DNA from 4 places in the Sphingomonas sp. P4_G3 genome. Region 3 is predicted to be linked to each of the others. Evidence: predicted binding sites of a transcription regulator. Region 3 holds the regulator's gene; each other region holds the start of a gene.

Region 1 (3,773 bases), on a different contig from region 3:
GCTGCAGGCCGATGACGGCCGATCTCGCGTGCAGTCGCGTGCGGCAGGCGAGTCTCGAAATGCTTGGCGTAGACGCAGCAGCTATAGTCGCCAAGCCGGGCGCCGCGTCGGAGCCACTGCCGATACCGGAGCATATCCCCTCGATTGAAGTAGCTTATGGCGAGTGAGTGCGCTGCTCTGCCTGCTTCAGGGCCGCCGCGACGCCAAACGCGATAGTAGAGGTTGGCCGCTGTGAGGGGTTCAGCCATCGCATCGAGGTCGTCGGGATTGTTGCCTTCGGTATACCAATGGGCGAGCGCGATCATCGCCCCGTCGTGTCTGCGCAAGGCGAGGCGCTGCATGATTGGAACCCAGAAGCCACGTGCGCGGCCATCCTGGATATCGAGCGCGCGGAGATAGAGACGCTCATCGTCCATCTTCAGAACAACCCCTCGATCGCCCCTGCTGGCCCGATCCTGATTCCCTCCGCGGCAGGTATGCGCGGCAATCCCGGCATGGTCATGATCTCGCCGCAGATCGCGACGACGAACCCGGCGCCGGCGGCCAGGCGCACTTCGCGAACCGGGACGATATGGCCGACCGGCGCGCCCAGTTTCGCCGGGTCGGTGGAGAAGCTGTATTGGGTCTTCGCCATGCAGACGGGGAGGTGCCCGTATCCCGCATCCTCCCAGCGTTTCAGCTGCGCCAGCACGCTCGGCTCGGCCGTGGCGTGTTCGGCGCGGTAGATCCGCGTCGCCACCGTGTTGATCTTGTCGAACAGCGGCATAGCATCGTCGTAGAGCGGGGCGAATTGCGCCCCGCCACCATCCGCCAGCGCGGCGACATGGTGCGCCAGCGCTTCGGTGCCCGCGCTGCCGTCGGCCCAATGTGTGCACAGGATCGCTTCGCAGCCATTGGCGGCGGCGATCTCGCGAACGACGCGCATCTCGTCCTCGGTATCGCTGTCGAAGCGGTTGATCGCGACGACCACGGGAACACCGAATTGACGGACATTCTCGAGGTGCCGCGCGAGATTGACCCCGCCAAGCCTCACTGCCTCGGGATCGGGGGTGCCGAGATCTGCCTTGGCGACCCCGCCATTCATCTTGAGCGCGCGGATCGTCGCGACGACCACCGCTGCGGCGGGTTTGAGGTCGGCCTGGCGGCATTTGATGTCGAAGAACTTCTCGGCGCCCAGATCGGCACCGAAGCCGGCTTCGGTCACGACATAATCGGCCAAGCCAAGCGCGGTGTTGGTCGCGATCACCGAATTGCAGCCATGCGCTATATTGGCGAAGGGGCCGCCATGGATCAGCGCCGGATTGCCCTCCAGCGTCTGGACCAGATTGGGCTTGATCGCCTCGGCGAGCAGCACCGCCATGGCGCCATCGGCCTTCAGGTCGCGCGCGGTGACTGGCTGGCGATCGCGCGTATAGGCGACGACGATCCGGCCGAGCCGCACCTCCAGGTCCTCCAGGTCCTCGGCCAGACACAGGATCGCCATCACTTCGCTGGCGACGGTGATGTCGAACCCGCTTTCGCGCGGGAAACCGTTGGCGACGCCACCCAGCGATTGCGCGATGTCGCGCAACGCGCGGTCGTTCATGTCGAGCACCCGGCGCCAGACGATCCGGCGCACGTCGATATCGAGCGCGTTGCCCCAATGCACATGGTTGTCGATCATCGCCGCGAGCAGGTTGTGCGCGCTGGTGATGGCGTGGAAATCGCCGGTGAAATGAAGGTTGATGTCCTCCATCGGCACCACCTGGGCGTAACCACCGCCGGTCGCACCGCCCTTGGTCCCGAAGCATGGCCCCAGGCTCGGCTCGCGCAGCGCCAACATCGTCTTCTTGCCGATCTGGTTGAGCGCGTCGGCGAGCCCGACCGAGGCGGTCGACTTGCCTTCGCCGGCGGGGGTTGGACTGATCGCGGTGACCAGGATCAATTTGCCCAGGTCGCGGGGCACCGGGAGGTGCTCGCGGATCAGCTTGGCCTTGTATTTGCCATAGGGCTCGACCGCGTCGACCGGGATGCCTGCTTTGTCGGCGATCTGCTGGATGGGGTGAAGGGTCGCGGCCCGCGAAATCTCGATATCGGAGAGCATGGGGGCTTCTTAGCCGCCCCATGGGCTGCCCGTCACCCCGCGCGCGTAACGAAATCAATTCCCCTCCCGTTTACGGGAGGGGCTAGGGGAGGGACTGTTCGTCTAGGCCCGTCCATCGATCGACATGCCCTCCCCCGACCCCTCCCGCAAGCGGGAGGGGAGTTGGAACCGTAACGAAATTGGGGCTGTCCTGGCATCGTCGTTCGATCTATGTTCCGGTCATTGATCGGGTTTCGTGGGTGAATTGTGGTTGAAGTGTTGATCGTCGCGTTGGGAGCGCTTGTCGTCGGGCTAGTGATCGGCTGGCTGTTCGCCTCACGCCGCGGCGTGGCCGAACTGGCGGCCGCCAAGGTGCATGCCGATCAGCATGACATGACGCGCCAGCAGTTGCTGGCCGTGACGGCGGAGCGCGACACGACGATGCGCGCGCTCGACGCACACCAGGCGGCGTCACGTGAGCGTGAGCTGGCGTTCGAGGCGCGGCTGGTCGAAATCGTCGCTGCCAAAGAAGCGCTGGCGGCGCAATTCGCCGAGGTCGGGCAGCGGCTGTTCGACGACGCCCAGACCAAATTCCTTCAGCGCGCCGACGAGCGGTTCAAGGAATCGGAAGCGACCAGCGGCCAACATCTCCGCGCCTTGCTCCAGCCTGTCCACGAACGCCTGCAGCGCTACGAAGAAGGCGTGGCCAAGGTTGAGGCCGATCGCCGCGATGCGTTCGGTACGCTTCACGGCCAGATCGAAGCAATGCGCGTCGGGCAGGAATCGGTACGCTCGGAAGCGTCCAAGCTGGTCAATGCGCTGCGTAACGCGCCCAAGGCGCGCGGGCGCTGGGGCGAGCAGCAATTGCGCAACGTGCTCGAGACGTGCGGGTTGAGCGAGCATGCCGATTTCCAGGCGGAAGTCAGCGTCGACGATGGCGAGGGCGGGCGGCTCAGGCCCGACGTCATCATTCGCGTGCCGGGCGGCAACGCACTGGTGATCGACGCCAAGGTGTCGCTCAACGATTATCAGGACGCGTTCGGCGCGATCGATGACACTGAACGCGCCGCCGGGCTGGTGCGCCACGCGGCGTCGATGCGGGCGCACGTCCAGGCGCTCGGCGCCAAGGCCTATTGGACGCAATTCGACGACGCGCCCGATTACGTGATTATGTTCGTGCCGGGGGAGCATTTCCTGTCCGCGGCGCTCGAACAGGATCCGACCCTGTGGGACTTCGCCTTCGACCGTCGCGTGTTGTTGGCGACGCCGACCAATTTGATCGCGATCGCACGCACCGTCGCCGCGGTTTGGCGGCAGGAGAAATTGGCCGGGGAGGCGCGGCAGATCGCCGAGCTGGGTAAGGAACTCTATGCCCGCCTGTCGGTGATGGGCAGCCATGTCGCCCGGTTGGGACGCAATATCGGGCTCGCCAACGATGCCTATAATGCGTTCGTCGGCAGCCTCGAGACGCAAGTGCTGACCCAGGCCAAACGGTTCGAGGATTTCAATATCGATACCGGCGGGCGGGCAATCGAGTCGCTGCCGATGGTCGAGCAATCGCCGCGCCCGCTGGTGAAGCTTGCGTCGGTCGGTGAGATAGGGGATCGTTCGTCGGAGGGATGATCCTCGTGCCTGTTGGGGAGCGGGTCGATGACGAAAATGGTCGGATTGCTGATTGCCGCGATGCTGACGGCGGTACCAATGGCCGCCG
Region 2 (3,773 bases), on a different contig from region 3:
GGTGCCGTTGAGCGCGTCAGGACCGGCCGTACCGTTGAACTGCTGGTACATCACGCCCTTGGTGAGCGCGTTGTCGAGATAGTCGTCGGCGACCTCGCGGATCGACGCGGTATAGTTCGAGCCCGCCCCAGCTCCGGATGCAATGACGTAGTAGGTGCCCGTGACCGTCGGCGTGAAGGTCAGGTCGCCCACACCGCTGGACAGCATCGACTTGCCGGTCGCGTCGACCAGCCCCGACGCCGAATCGCCCAGCGTGTAAGTATGGTTGGCGACCAGATCGACCGCGAACCAATCCTGATCGTTGAGCGTTTCGGACACTCCGGTGACGCTACCGTTGACCGCGAAATGGCCGGTGGTCGAGGCGGTGTCAGCATAATCGTCGATATAGCTAGTCGCGGCGATCGTATAGCTCTGCACGATGCCGGTCGACGCGCTGATATAGTAAGTGCCGGTCACTTCAGCGGTATGGGTCAGCTCACTGCCCTGAAATCCGGAATAGTTTAGCACCACCTGGCGACCGCTCGGATCGTACAGACCGAAGCGCGCCTCGGGATTATAAGTGCTCAGAGAGGTGGCCAGCACGATGTCGTACGACTGCCCCTGGACCAAGTCGATCTTGAACCAGTCGCTATCGCCGCGCGCCTGCCATAAGCTGCCGGTCGCGGCGGCGCCAACCGTGACCTGTGCATTGGTCGACATGTTGTTGGGCAGGTCGCCGGGCTGGGTAGCAGCGGTCAGTGTGTAATTGACTGGCGAGGTCACCGTGCCGTTGGCATAGACCCCGACATAATAGGTCCCGGCGGTGGTCGAGGTGAACACGGTGGGTGAGGTATTCTCTGCCACTCCCGAGCTCGGATCGGTGATGACATGGCCAGCCGCATCGAACATGCGGATGGCGGCGCCGGGTGTCACGGTGAAACGGTAGCTGGTATTGGCGGCCAGGGTGATCGCGTAATAATCCAGGTCGAGCGTCGTCTCCGACGTGCCCGTGGCGTTCGTTCCGACTGCAACATTGCCGGCATAGGCGATCAGATCGGGATGGTCGTCCGCCACCGCGTTGAGCGTCAGGTCATATGATCCACCGCTCCCAAAAGGCACGATCGCCGCGAAATAATGACCGGTGGTCGGCGCAGTGAAATGCTGGCCGTCGCCGACGACCTTGCCGCTCGCGTCGAGAAAGAAGGTGTTGGCGCTCTGGTTGGCGACCGTGAGCGAATAACTCTGCCCTGCGACGAGGTCGATGCCGAACCAGTCCTGATTGTATTGGGGTGTATTGTTGTTGTCGATCGTCAGCGTCTGCCCGATCGCAATCGTCGCGGAGGTGAAGGTCGCGCCGGGAAGCGGATCGTCGACCGAATTGATCGTCACGGTTGTGATCAGCGCCGAATTGCCTTCAGCCTCCACCGAGAAGAAATAGTCGCCAGTGACGGGAACCGAGAAATAACCCGCATTGGCAAAGGGGCGGACGACATTGATTGGATTCGAATCGGCGTCGTACAGCACCGCCGAGAAATAGGCGTTGTTCACCGGAATGTAGTAATTGTAGATCGTCCCGGCGGTCAGGTGAACCTTCATCCAGTCGGCGTCACCGCGATTTTCGGTTACCACGGTTCCGACGAATGTTTCACTGACCATATTGCAGTCCCCCCAAAGCCCCATCCAACATCGCCAATCTAGTTGGCGTCGAACGGAAGTAAATCCGCTCTTTTGCCGGATTTACACTGATTTGCGTCATTGCCGTGACACTTTGCCGGCGCGCCTGCGGACCCCCGGGGTGGCAAGCAGCGTTGCATGTTCCTATGTCTATCGCTCGGATGAGGAACGCGGCGCGCCCCCTTGTCCCAAGCGAACAAATCTGGAACAAATGCCTACATGCTGACTCACATTCAGGTGCGCGGCGCGCGCGAGCACAATCTCAAGGGCGTCGATATCGACATCCCGCGCGACACGCTGACGGTGATCACCGGGCTGTCAGGCTCGGGCAAATCCTCGCTCGCCTTCGACACCATCTATGCCGAGGGGCAGCGGCGCTATGTCGAGAGCCTGTCGGCTTATGCACGCCAGTTCCTCGAGCTGATGCAGAAGCCCGATGTCGATCATATCGAAGGGCTCAGCCCGGCGATCTCGATCGAGCAGAAGACCACCAGCCGCAATCCGCGCTCGACCGTCGCGACGGTGACCGAGATCTACGATTATATGCGCCTGTTATGGGCGCGCGTCGGCGTGCCTTATTCGCCCGCCACCGGCCTGCCGATCGCGGCGCAGACGGTCAGCCAGATGGTCGACCGCGTGATGGCGCTGCCCGAGGGCACGCGGCTCTATTTGCTCGCGCCGGTCGTGCGCGGGCGCAAGGGCGAGTATCGCAAGGAACTCGCCGAATGGCAGAAAGCGGGCTTCACCCGCGTCCGCATCGACGGCGAATTGTACGAGATCGACGAGGCGCCGGCGCTCGACAAGAAGTACAAGCACGACATCGAGGTGGTGGTCGACCGGCTGGTGGTCGGGCCCGACATGGCGACGCGGCTGGCCGACAGTTTCGAGACCGCGCTGAAGCTGGCCGAGGGGCTGGCTTATGTGGATTTGGTGGATACGACTGTCGCGGAGATCAACGCGGCCGCTACGTCGAATCGCGTGAAGGAAGTGTCAGCCACTTTCGTCGCCCCGGCGCAGGCCGGGGCCGCCGGCGAAGGCGCGATACGGCCAGCGGCCAGTGACGGGTTGGGCATGCCCCGCATGCCCAAGGATCGTCCGGGGGACGATCCGACCCGTCACTCCTCCGCCGGGGCGACGGATGGCGGCGCGATGAAGGGCGCGGGTGTCCCCGACAACCGCATCGTGTTCAGCGAGAAATTCGCCTGCCCGGTGTCCGGCTTCACCATCGCCGAGATCGAACCCCGCCTGTTCTCGTTCAACGCCCCGCAGGGCGCCTGCCCGGCGTGCGATGGCCTCGGCGAGAAGCTGATCTTCGACGAGGATCTGGTCGTCCCCAATCACGACCTCAGCCTGAAGAAGGGCGCGGTGGTGCCCTGGGCCAAGTCCAATCCGCCCAGCCCCTATTACATGCAGGTGCTGGGCAGCCTGGCGCGCGAATTCGGGTTCAGCCTGGAGACGCCGTGGAAGGACCTGCCCGGCGAGGTCCGGCTGGTCATCCTCTACGGCACCGCGGGCAAGCCGGTGACCTTGACCTTCGTCGACGGCAAGAAATCGTACGACGTGCGCAAGCCGTTCGAGGGCGTGATCGGCAACCTCAACCGCCGCATGCTCCAGACCGAGAGCGCTTGGATGCGCGAGGAGCTGAGCAAATACCAATCCTCGCAACCGTGCGAGACGTGCCACGGCGCCCGCCTCAAGCCCGAGGCGCTGGCGGTCAAGATCGCGATGCAGGACATCAGCTACGCGACGCATCTGTCGGTGGTCGACGCGCTCGCCTGGTTCCAGGACCTGCCGCGCCACCTCAACGGCCAGCAGAAGGAAATCGCCGAGCGCATCCTCAAGGAGATCGTCGAGCGGCTCGGCTTCCTCAACAATGTCGGGCTCGACTACCTCAATCTCGACCGCACCAGCGGCACCTTGTCGGGCGGCGAGAGCCAGCGCATCCGCCTCGCCAGCCAGATCGGCAGCGGGCTGTCGGGCGTGCTCTACGTGCTCGACGAGCCGTCGATCGGGCTGCACCAGCGCGACAACGACATGTTGCTCGCGACGCTCCGGCGCCTGCGCGACCTCGGCAACACGGTGCTGGTGGTCGAGCATGACGAGGATGCGATCCGCTCGGC
Region 3 (3,773 bases):
CCGCCCAACGAAGCGACGGTGCCCGGCGCTTACGATTTTCGGCAAGTGGCGTGGTTCGCGGGTCTTGGCGCGACGGGCAAGGGAAACGCGCCGGTCAAGGTGCTCGCGCCGGGCAAGGAGTCGAACGGCCTGCGCGCGGCACTGGCGGCGCATATCCAGAGCAAGGCCGAAGGTAGCGCGGGCGGGATCGCCGCCGCGCTGGCCGCGGGCGACGAGGGCGCGATCTCGCTGGACGATGCCGACGCGATGCGGCGGTCGGGGCTCGCGCATCTCCTGTCAGTGAGTGGTCTGCATATTACCGCAGTGGTCGTCGCGACGATCTGGGCGGTCACGCGACTGCTCGCCTTATGGCCATGGCTGGCGCTGCGGGTGCGGATCCCGGTGGTCGCTGCGGGGGCCGGTGCGGTCGCGGCGATTGGATACACTCTGCTTACGGGCAGCCAGGTTCCGACCGCGCGATCGTGCATCGCCGCGTTGCTGGTGTTGGCGGCGCTTGCCATGGGCCGCGAGGCGATCACCTTGCGGCTGGTCGCGGCCGGCGCCTTCATCGTCCTGCTACTCTGGCCCGAGGCGCTGGCGGGGCCGAGCTTCCAGCTCAGCTTCGCCGCGGTCGGATCGCTGATCGCGTTCCACGAGCAACCGCGCGTCAAGCAATTATTCGAGAAACGCGACGAGGCCTGGTGGCGCCGTATCGCGCGCGAAATCGGATCGTTGCTGCTGACCGGCCTGGTGATCGAAGCCGCGCTGGCGCCGATCGCGCTGTACCATTTCCACAAAGAGGGCATGTATGGCGTCGTCGCCAATATCGTCGCGATCCCGCTGACCACCTTCGTCATCATGCCGGCCGAGGCGCTGGCGCTGGCGGGCGATGCGATCGGCCTGGGCGCACCTTTCTGGTGGGTGACCACGCACGCGCTCAACCTCTTGCTGTGGATCGCGCGTACCGCGGCCAAGGCACCGGGATCGGTGGCGATGCTGCCCGGCATGCCGGCCGGCGCGTTCGGGCTGATGATCCTGGGGTTGCTATGGTTGATGCTGTGGCGCTCGCGGATCCGTCTTGCCGGTCTTGCGCCGGTGGCGATGGGCGCGGTCTGGGCGCTGGCGATCCCGGCCCCCGATCTGCTGATCTCGGGCGACGGCCAGCATCTCGCGGTGCGCACGCCCAATGGCGGCGTCGCGATCCTGCGCGACAAGGCAGGGGATTATACGCGCGACACGATGACTCAGAATGCCGGGGTGGATGGGGAGGCGATGCTGCTGTCCGATCAGCCCTTCGCTCAATGCACGCCGGACGCCTGCCTCGCTCTGGTGCAATCCGGAGGACGGATATTCCGCGTGCTGGCGACACGCAGCCTGTACCAATTGCCGTCCGACCAGTTGATCGCCGCGTGCCGCGCGGCGGACATCGTCGTCAGCGACCGGCGGTTGCCCTCAGCGTGCCGGCCGATTTGGCTCAAGCTCGATGCGCCGTTCCTGCGCCGCACTGGCGGAATGGCGATCAGCCTGGCCAGCGGACGGATCGTCACCGTCCGCCAGCCTGGTGATCGTCACCCTTGGGTTATGTCGGGTTCGCGTTCTAATCGTAACGGCGCAACAGGCCGGCGAGGCGGCCCTGGATCCGCACCTGCTGAGGAGCGTAACGCTGCGGATCGTAAGCGCGATTGGCCGGATCGAGCCGCACCATAGCACCTTCGCGGCGGAAATATTTGAGTGTCGCTTCGCTTTCCTCGATCAACGCGACCACGATCTCTCCATCGCGCGCCACGTCGGTTCGGCGGATCAGCGCATAATCGCCATCGAGGATGCCGGCTTCGACCATCGAGTCACCGGCGACTTCCAAGGCATAATGTTCGCCGCTGCCGAGCAAGGCAGCGGGAACGGGAAGCATCGACGATCCTTCGAACGCCTCGATCGGCACGCCGGCCGCGATCCGGCCGTGCAGCGGGATCTCGATCACGTCGTTGGCGGGTTCGGGGGCGGGGCGGAAATTGTTAGGCTTGGGCTGCGCGGGTACGGCACGCTTGCTGTCGGCACGCTCAGGCATCTTGAGCACTTCGAGGGCGCGTGCCCGATTGGGCAGTCGGCGCAGGAACTGCCGCTCCTCGAGCGCCGAGATCAGGCGATGCACGCCCGATTTCGACTTGAGGTCGAGCGCCTCCTTCATCTCCTCGAACGACGGCGACACGCCGGTTTCGTTCAAGCGATCGTTGATGAAGCAGATCAGCTCATGCTGCTTCTTGGTGAGCATCGACGTTCCTCCGTCCAGAACAGACGTGGAACTTTTACGGAACGTTGCGGATCAAGTCAAGCGAGCGGCAGGATGTCCACGGTATCGCCGATGTCGGCGTGCGGCGCGTGTGGCGGGCGGACGATCAGACACGACGCGCGCGCGAGTGTTGCGAGCATCGAACTGTCCTGCATGGCGGCGGCGGAGACGCGGCCGCCGACTAACGTTCCGCGCAGATAATCCTGGCGGTGGTCGTTGGCGGGAAGCGGGTCGGCGAGTCCCGCGCGGAGCATGCGCGGCAACGGATCGGCCGCGCCGGCCATCGCGGCGATCAACGGACGCAGGAATAGGGTGGCGGTGACGAACGCCGAAACCGGGTTACCCGGCAGGCCCAGCATTATCGCCTCGCCCAGGCGTCCCGCGAGCATCGGCTTGCCCGGCCGGATCGCGATGCGCCAGAAATCCACCTCTCCGCCCGCCGCTTCGAGCGCTGGGCGTACCAGATCGTGATCGCCGACCGATGCCCCGCCGGTCGTGACGATGATGTCGGCCTGCGCCTCGGAGAACGCCGCGACCAGCGCGTCGAGCTGGTCGGGGACGATCCCCGCCACCGTCACATCGACCGGCAGATCGGCGAGCATTGCCGCCAGCATCGCGCTGTTACCCTCGGGGAGCGCCAGCGGATCGTCGCTGGCCGCGCCGGGCGCGATCAGCTCGTCCCCCGTTGCCAGGATGGCGATACGCAGGCGGCGATTGACGCTGAGCGCACCATGCCCGCCGGTCGCCGCGAGCGCGATGGCGGCGGGTGTCAGGCGCGTACCGGCGCCGATCAGCACCGCGCCCCGCTCGAAATCGAGACCCTTGCGCCGCACGCTCATGCCGCGGCGCGGTGGTCCCTCGCCGGCGAGGAGCAGCGTGTCGCCGGCGCGCTCGGCCTCTTCCTGGACAAGCACGCTGTCGGCGCCCGCGGGCATCGCCGCGCCCGTGAATATCCGCACCGCCTCGCCGCGCTCCGTCGCACCGCCAAAGGCGCGCCCCGCCGCGCTTTCGCCGATCACGCGCCAGGGGCCGGGCAAGTCGTCGAACCGGATCGCATAACCATCCATCGACGACAAATCGGCGCCGGGCTGTGCACGCAGCGCGATGACGGGCTCGGCGGTCCAGCGCCCGGCTGCCGAGGTCAGTGGCAGACGCTCGGTCGCGACGCGTGGTGCCATCGCGAACAGGCGCGCCTGGGCATCGGCGACGGGAAGCAGCGAGGTCATCCTTGACGCCATGCCACAGCCCGTGGCGCTTTCGCCAGCGGTTCGCCGCGCGGCGAACCCCGTCAGCCCGCCGGATGCGGCTTGACGCCCGACCAGGTCCAGGCCCTGATCTTCCAGCCCGCTTTGCCCTTTGACAGCACGAAGGTCATCTCGCCTTCCTCGGCAATCCGCGCGCCCTTTTCCCGGTAGGCATAGACCGTCGGAATGATGACATAGGCCCTGGCACCGTCGATTTCGCGGCGTGTCGGGGCGCCATATTTGACCGATCCGTCGGATACGCC
Region 4 (3,773 bases), on a different contig from region 3:
ACCAGAGCTTCGTGCGCGGCGCCGCCGTGCCGGGCAACCGCAACGCCGCGATCATCAAGGCGATCGTGACGCTGGCCAACACGCTCTACATGGAAACCACCGCCGAAGGGGTAGAACACCAGGACGAAGTCGAGCTGATCCGCGAACTCGGCTGCAGCCACATCCAGGGCTATGTCTATGGCAAGCCCGCGCGCAGCGAGGAAGTCATCCGCCAGCTCCAGGCCGCCGGTGGCCACGCCACCCCGCTCGGCTACAAGGTCAGCCGTAGCCCGCGATCGACGATGCTGCGCTCGGCCATTCTCGACCTCGGCGTCACCAAGGGCGAGGTCCGCATCCGCAACATCTCGTCGACCGGCGCGCTGATCGACGGCATCGAGTTTCCCATCGATCCGTCGGGCGTCGACGTCCAAATCGAATTGCTCGAAGGCCAGATGTTCCCGGCGACCGTCCGCTGGGCCAAGGACGGCCGTGCGGGCCTGGAATTCGCGCAGAATTTCAACCTCGAGCGGCTCAACGCGCCGGTCCCGACGCGCAAGGTCCGCAAGGCGAGCTGAGGGACGCACGCCATCGGACCCAGGCGCTACAGCCAGGGCCGCTCGTCGGGCCAGTGCATCGGATAATGGTTCACATAGTGCGCCAGGCGCGGCCGGTCGCTGCGATTGGCGCTGGCACCGTGAGGGATTTCGTGGCGCCAGATGACGAGATCGCCCGCCCCGGCCGGCACCGTCACTGCTTCGGACGACAGGTCGATGGTCCGCGGATCCGCCCCGTTCAGGCTCGCGATCCAGCCATCGGCCAGGCGATGGTGGAAGCCCGGCACGACCTGCAATGCGCCCTGATCGGCGGCGGTGTCGGTCAGATAGAGGATCGCCTGGGTCTCGAGCGCGATCGGCGCGGTCAGATTGCCATCCCAGTGCAGATGCGGCCCGGGAAAGGTGTAGCCGGGCCGGATCGGCGGGTTAAAACTCAAGCGGTCGGTCGACACGATGAGGTCGGCATGGCCGTAAAGCTCGGCGAACCCCTTCGCCATGCGCATCGAGCGGCGCGGCACGTCCATCGTCGGATGCTGGAAATGCTGGATCATGATGCCGTTGGTGCGCGGTCCGTACCAGGTCGCGGGATCGGCCGGATCGGCATCGAGGATCGACCAGAGATGATCGGCGATCGCAGCCGCCTGATCGCGGGTAATCGCCTGGCGCAGCACGACGACGCCGTCGCGATCCCATCGCGCCAGATCACCGGCGTCGAACACCGGCGCCATCGCCATCACCGCCGCCTGGCGGGCGCGTTCGTCGGCGGGCGGCTCGTCGCCGTCATACCAGGCGGTGAAGCGCGCCAGCCGCGCCGCGTCGGGCGCTCCCGCGGTCGCCTCTATCCAAGCGACGAATGCCGGCCAGTCGGGCTGGGACTGTCCCAACATCGACATCGTCTGTTCGAGCCCGAGACCGAGTATGTCGAGCAGCGTCCGGATCGGGACGGGACGTGGCTCGGCCGGCGAATCGTGGCGCGTCATCCGCGCCCATAAAGCCAGGAGTCCGCGAATCTGATCAAATGAAGCGATCGGATCAGTCATGACTCGACCCGACCACAACCGGTTGATACGGTCCAGCTATCGACCACAATATTTTTGTGTGTTCCGTGTTCGTTCCCTTGCCTTCGCGGAAGCCCGCGGAAACCCGCGCGTCGCGGCGAATGGACCGGATCGGACCTTCCGTGAGTCGAGTCAAAATAGCGACGAATGGAGTCACTAATTCGTCATTTACGGTATTGCGTCCGACGCCGGATAGGCACAATCTGTTGTAGTTCGGTTCGGGGGCGACCCAAGCACTGGTGGAAATCCAGTCGCGATCTTATATCGCGGCAGGGCCCTGCTCGTGCTTTTTAAACAGGCTGTGGACTATTTTTGTTCTCGCCTGTGGAGCCCAAATGGTAAGGTGGGGGTTCGTTCCCCCGAGTCGATTTGTGCGAGCGGAAAAGCAGGGGCGAGAGATGGATTTCAGAGACACCGAAGGAACGGGCGAAAATATGGCGACCGATGCGATCGAGGCAGCAGCGGCTACGGTGCAGGCGAATGCGGCACCCCGGACGAAGAAGCGCGATTCGAAGTCTATCGCCAAGCCATATCCAGTCGAGGTCGATCATTCGCGCGACGATCTCCTGACCGATTTCGGCAAGGACACGCTCAACGACCGCTATCTGCTGCCGGGCGAATCGTACCAGGACCTGTTCGTCCGCGTGGCGTCGGCTTATGCCGATGACGGCGCGCACGCGCAGCGCCTGTACGACTATATCTCGCGTCTGTGGTTCATGCCGGCGACACCCGTGCTGTCGAACGGCGGCACCGGACGCGGCCTGCCGATCTCGTGTTTCCTCAATTCGGTGCCCGACAGCCTCAACGGCATCGTCGATACCTGGAACGAGAATGTCTGGCTCGCCTCGCGCGGCGGCGGCATCGGCACTTATTGGGGCAATGTCCGCGGCATCGGCGAGCCGGTCGGCCTCAACGGCAAGACCAGCGGCATCATCCCGTTCGTTCGCGTGATGGACTCGCTCACGCTCGCGATCAGCCAGGGCTCGCTGCGCCGCGGTTCGGCCGCCTGCTATCTCGACATCTCGCACCCGGAGATCGAGGAGTTCCTCGAGATCCGCAAACCCTCGGGCGACTTCAACCGCAAGGCGCTCAACCTGCACCATGGCGTGCTGATCCCCGACGCTTTCATGGAAGCGGTGCGCGACGGCTCCGAATGGTCGCTCAAGTCGCCCAAGGACGGCTCGGAACGCGGCAAGGTCGATGCCCGCGCTTTGTTCCAGAAGCTGGTCGAGACCCGTCTGGCGACCGGCGAGCCGTACATCATCTTCGCCGATCACGTGAACTCGACGATGCCCAAGCATCATCGCGATCTCGGCCTCAAGGTCTCGACCTCGAACCTGTGCTCGGAAATCACCCTGCCGACCGGCAAGGATCACCTCGGCAAGGATCGCACCGCGGTTTGCTGCCTCAGCTCGCTCAACCTCGAGACCTGGGACCAGTGGAACAAGGACGTGCATTTCATCGAGGACATCATGCGGTTCCTCGACAATGTGCTGCAGGATTTCATCGACCGCGCCGAGCCCGGCATGGAGCGCGCCGCCTATTCGGCGATGCGTGAACGGTCGGTCGGCTTGGGCGTGATGGGGTTCCACTCGTTCCTCCAGGCGCGCGGCCTGCCGTTCGAAGGCGCGATGGCCAAGTCGTGGAACATGAAGATGTTCAAGCAGATCCGCGCGCAGGTCGACGCCGCGTCGATGGCGCTGGCGGTCGAGCGCGGCCCCTGCCCCGACGCCGCCGACATGGGCGTGATGGAGCGGTTCAGCTGCAAGATGGCGATCGCGCCGACCGCTTCCATCTCGATCATCTGCGGCGGCACCAGTGCGTGCATCGAGCCGATCCCGGCCAATATCTACACCCACAAGACGCTGTCGGGATCGTTCTCGGTCAAGAACCCGTATCTCGAGAAGATCTTCATCGAGAAATCGAAGAACAGCGACGCGGTGTGGAACACGATCCTCGAGCGCGGCGGCTCGGTCCAGCATCTCGACTTCCTCAGCCAGGAGGAAAAGGACTGCTACAAGACCAGCTTCGAGATCGACCAGCGCTGGCTGATTGAGCTCCAGGCCGATCGCACGCCCTATATCGACCAGTCGACCAGCCTCAATCTGTTCATCCCGGCCGATGTCGAGAAGTGGGACTTGTTGATGCTCCACTTCCGCGCGTGGGAACTGGGCGTGAAGTC

What was found. Region 3 encodes LexA, which represses DNA repair genes until DNA is damaged. Its sites were predicted from a motif close to GTTCCNCNCTTGTTCT; they were not measured.
Region 1: AC1DQQ_RS12720 (DNA recombination protein RmuC) is a predicted target of LexA. The motif match lies at 2,285-2,300, and genes of this name have one in related genera.
Region 2: uvrA (excinuclease ABC subunit UvrA) is a predicted target of LexA. The motif match lies at 1,847-1,862, and genes of this name have one in related genera.
Region 4: AC1DQQ_RS03235 (ribonucleoside-diphosphate reductase subunit alpha) is a predicted target of LexA. The motif match lies at 1,895-1,910, and genes of this name have one in related genera.

The regions. Positions count from the first base shown of each region.
Region 1 is NZ_JBFUJZ010000004.1:187,716-191,488, forward strand. Features, by position in the region: gene AC1DQQ_RS12710 (hypothetical protein) at 1-416, opposite strand, end outside; gene AC1DQQ_RS12715 (formate--tetrahydrofolate ligase) at 419-2,083, opposite strand; gene AC1DQQ_RS12720 (DNA recombination protein RmuC) at 2,330-3,685, shown strand; gene AC1DQQ_RS12725 (tetratricopeptide repeat protein) at 3,713-3,773, shown strand, end outside.
Region 2 is NZ_JBFUJZ010000016.1:2,799-6,571, forward strand. Features, by position in the region: partial or broken gene AC1DQQ_RS21840 (beta strand repeat-containing protein) at 1-1,635, opposite strand, end outside; gene uvrA (excinuclease ABC subunit UvrA) at 1,873-3,773, shown strand, end outside.
Region 3 is NZ_JBFUJZ010000002.1:317,870-321,642, forward strand. Features, by position in the region: gene AC1DQQ_RS07055 (ComEC/Rec2 family competence protein) at 1-1,686, shown strand, start outside; gene lexA (transcriptional repressor LexA) at 1,577-2,248, opposite strand; gene AC1DQQ_RS07065 (molybdopterin molybdotransferase MoeA) at 2,305-3,492, opposite strand; gene AC1DQQ_RS07070 (hypothetical protein) at 3,555-3,773, opposite strand, start outside.
Region 4 is NZ_JBFUJZ010000001.1:676,540-680,312, reverse strand. Features, by position in the region: gene AC1DQQ_RS03245 (putative bifunctional diguanylate cyclase/phosphodiesterase) at 1-554, shown strand, start outside; gene AC1DQQ_RS03240 (phytanoyl-CoA dioxygenase family protein) at 581-1,573, opposite strand; gene AC1DQQ_RS03235 (ribonucleoside-diphosphate reductase subunit alpha) at 1,990-3,773, shown strand, end outside.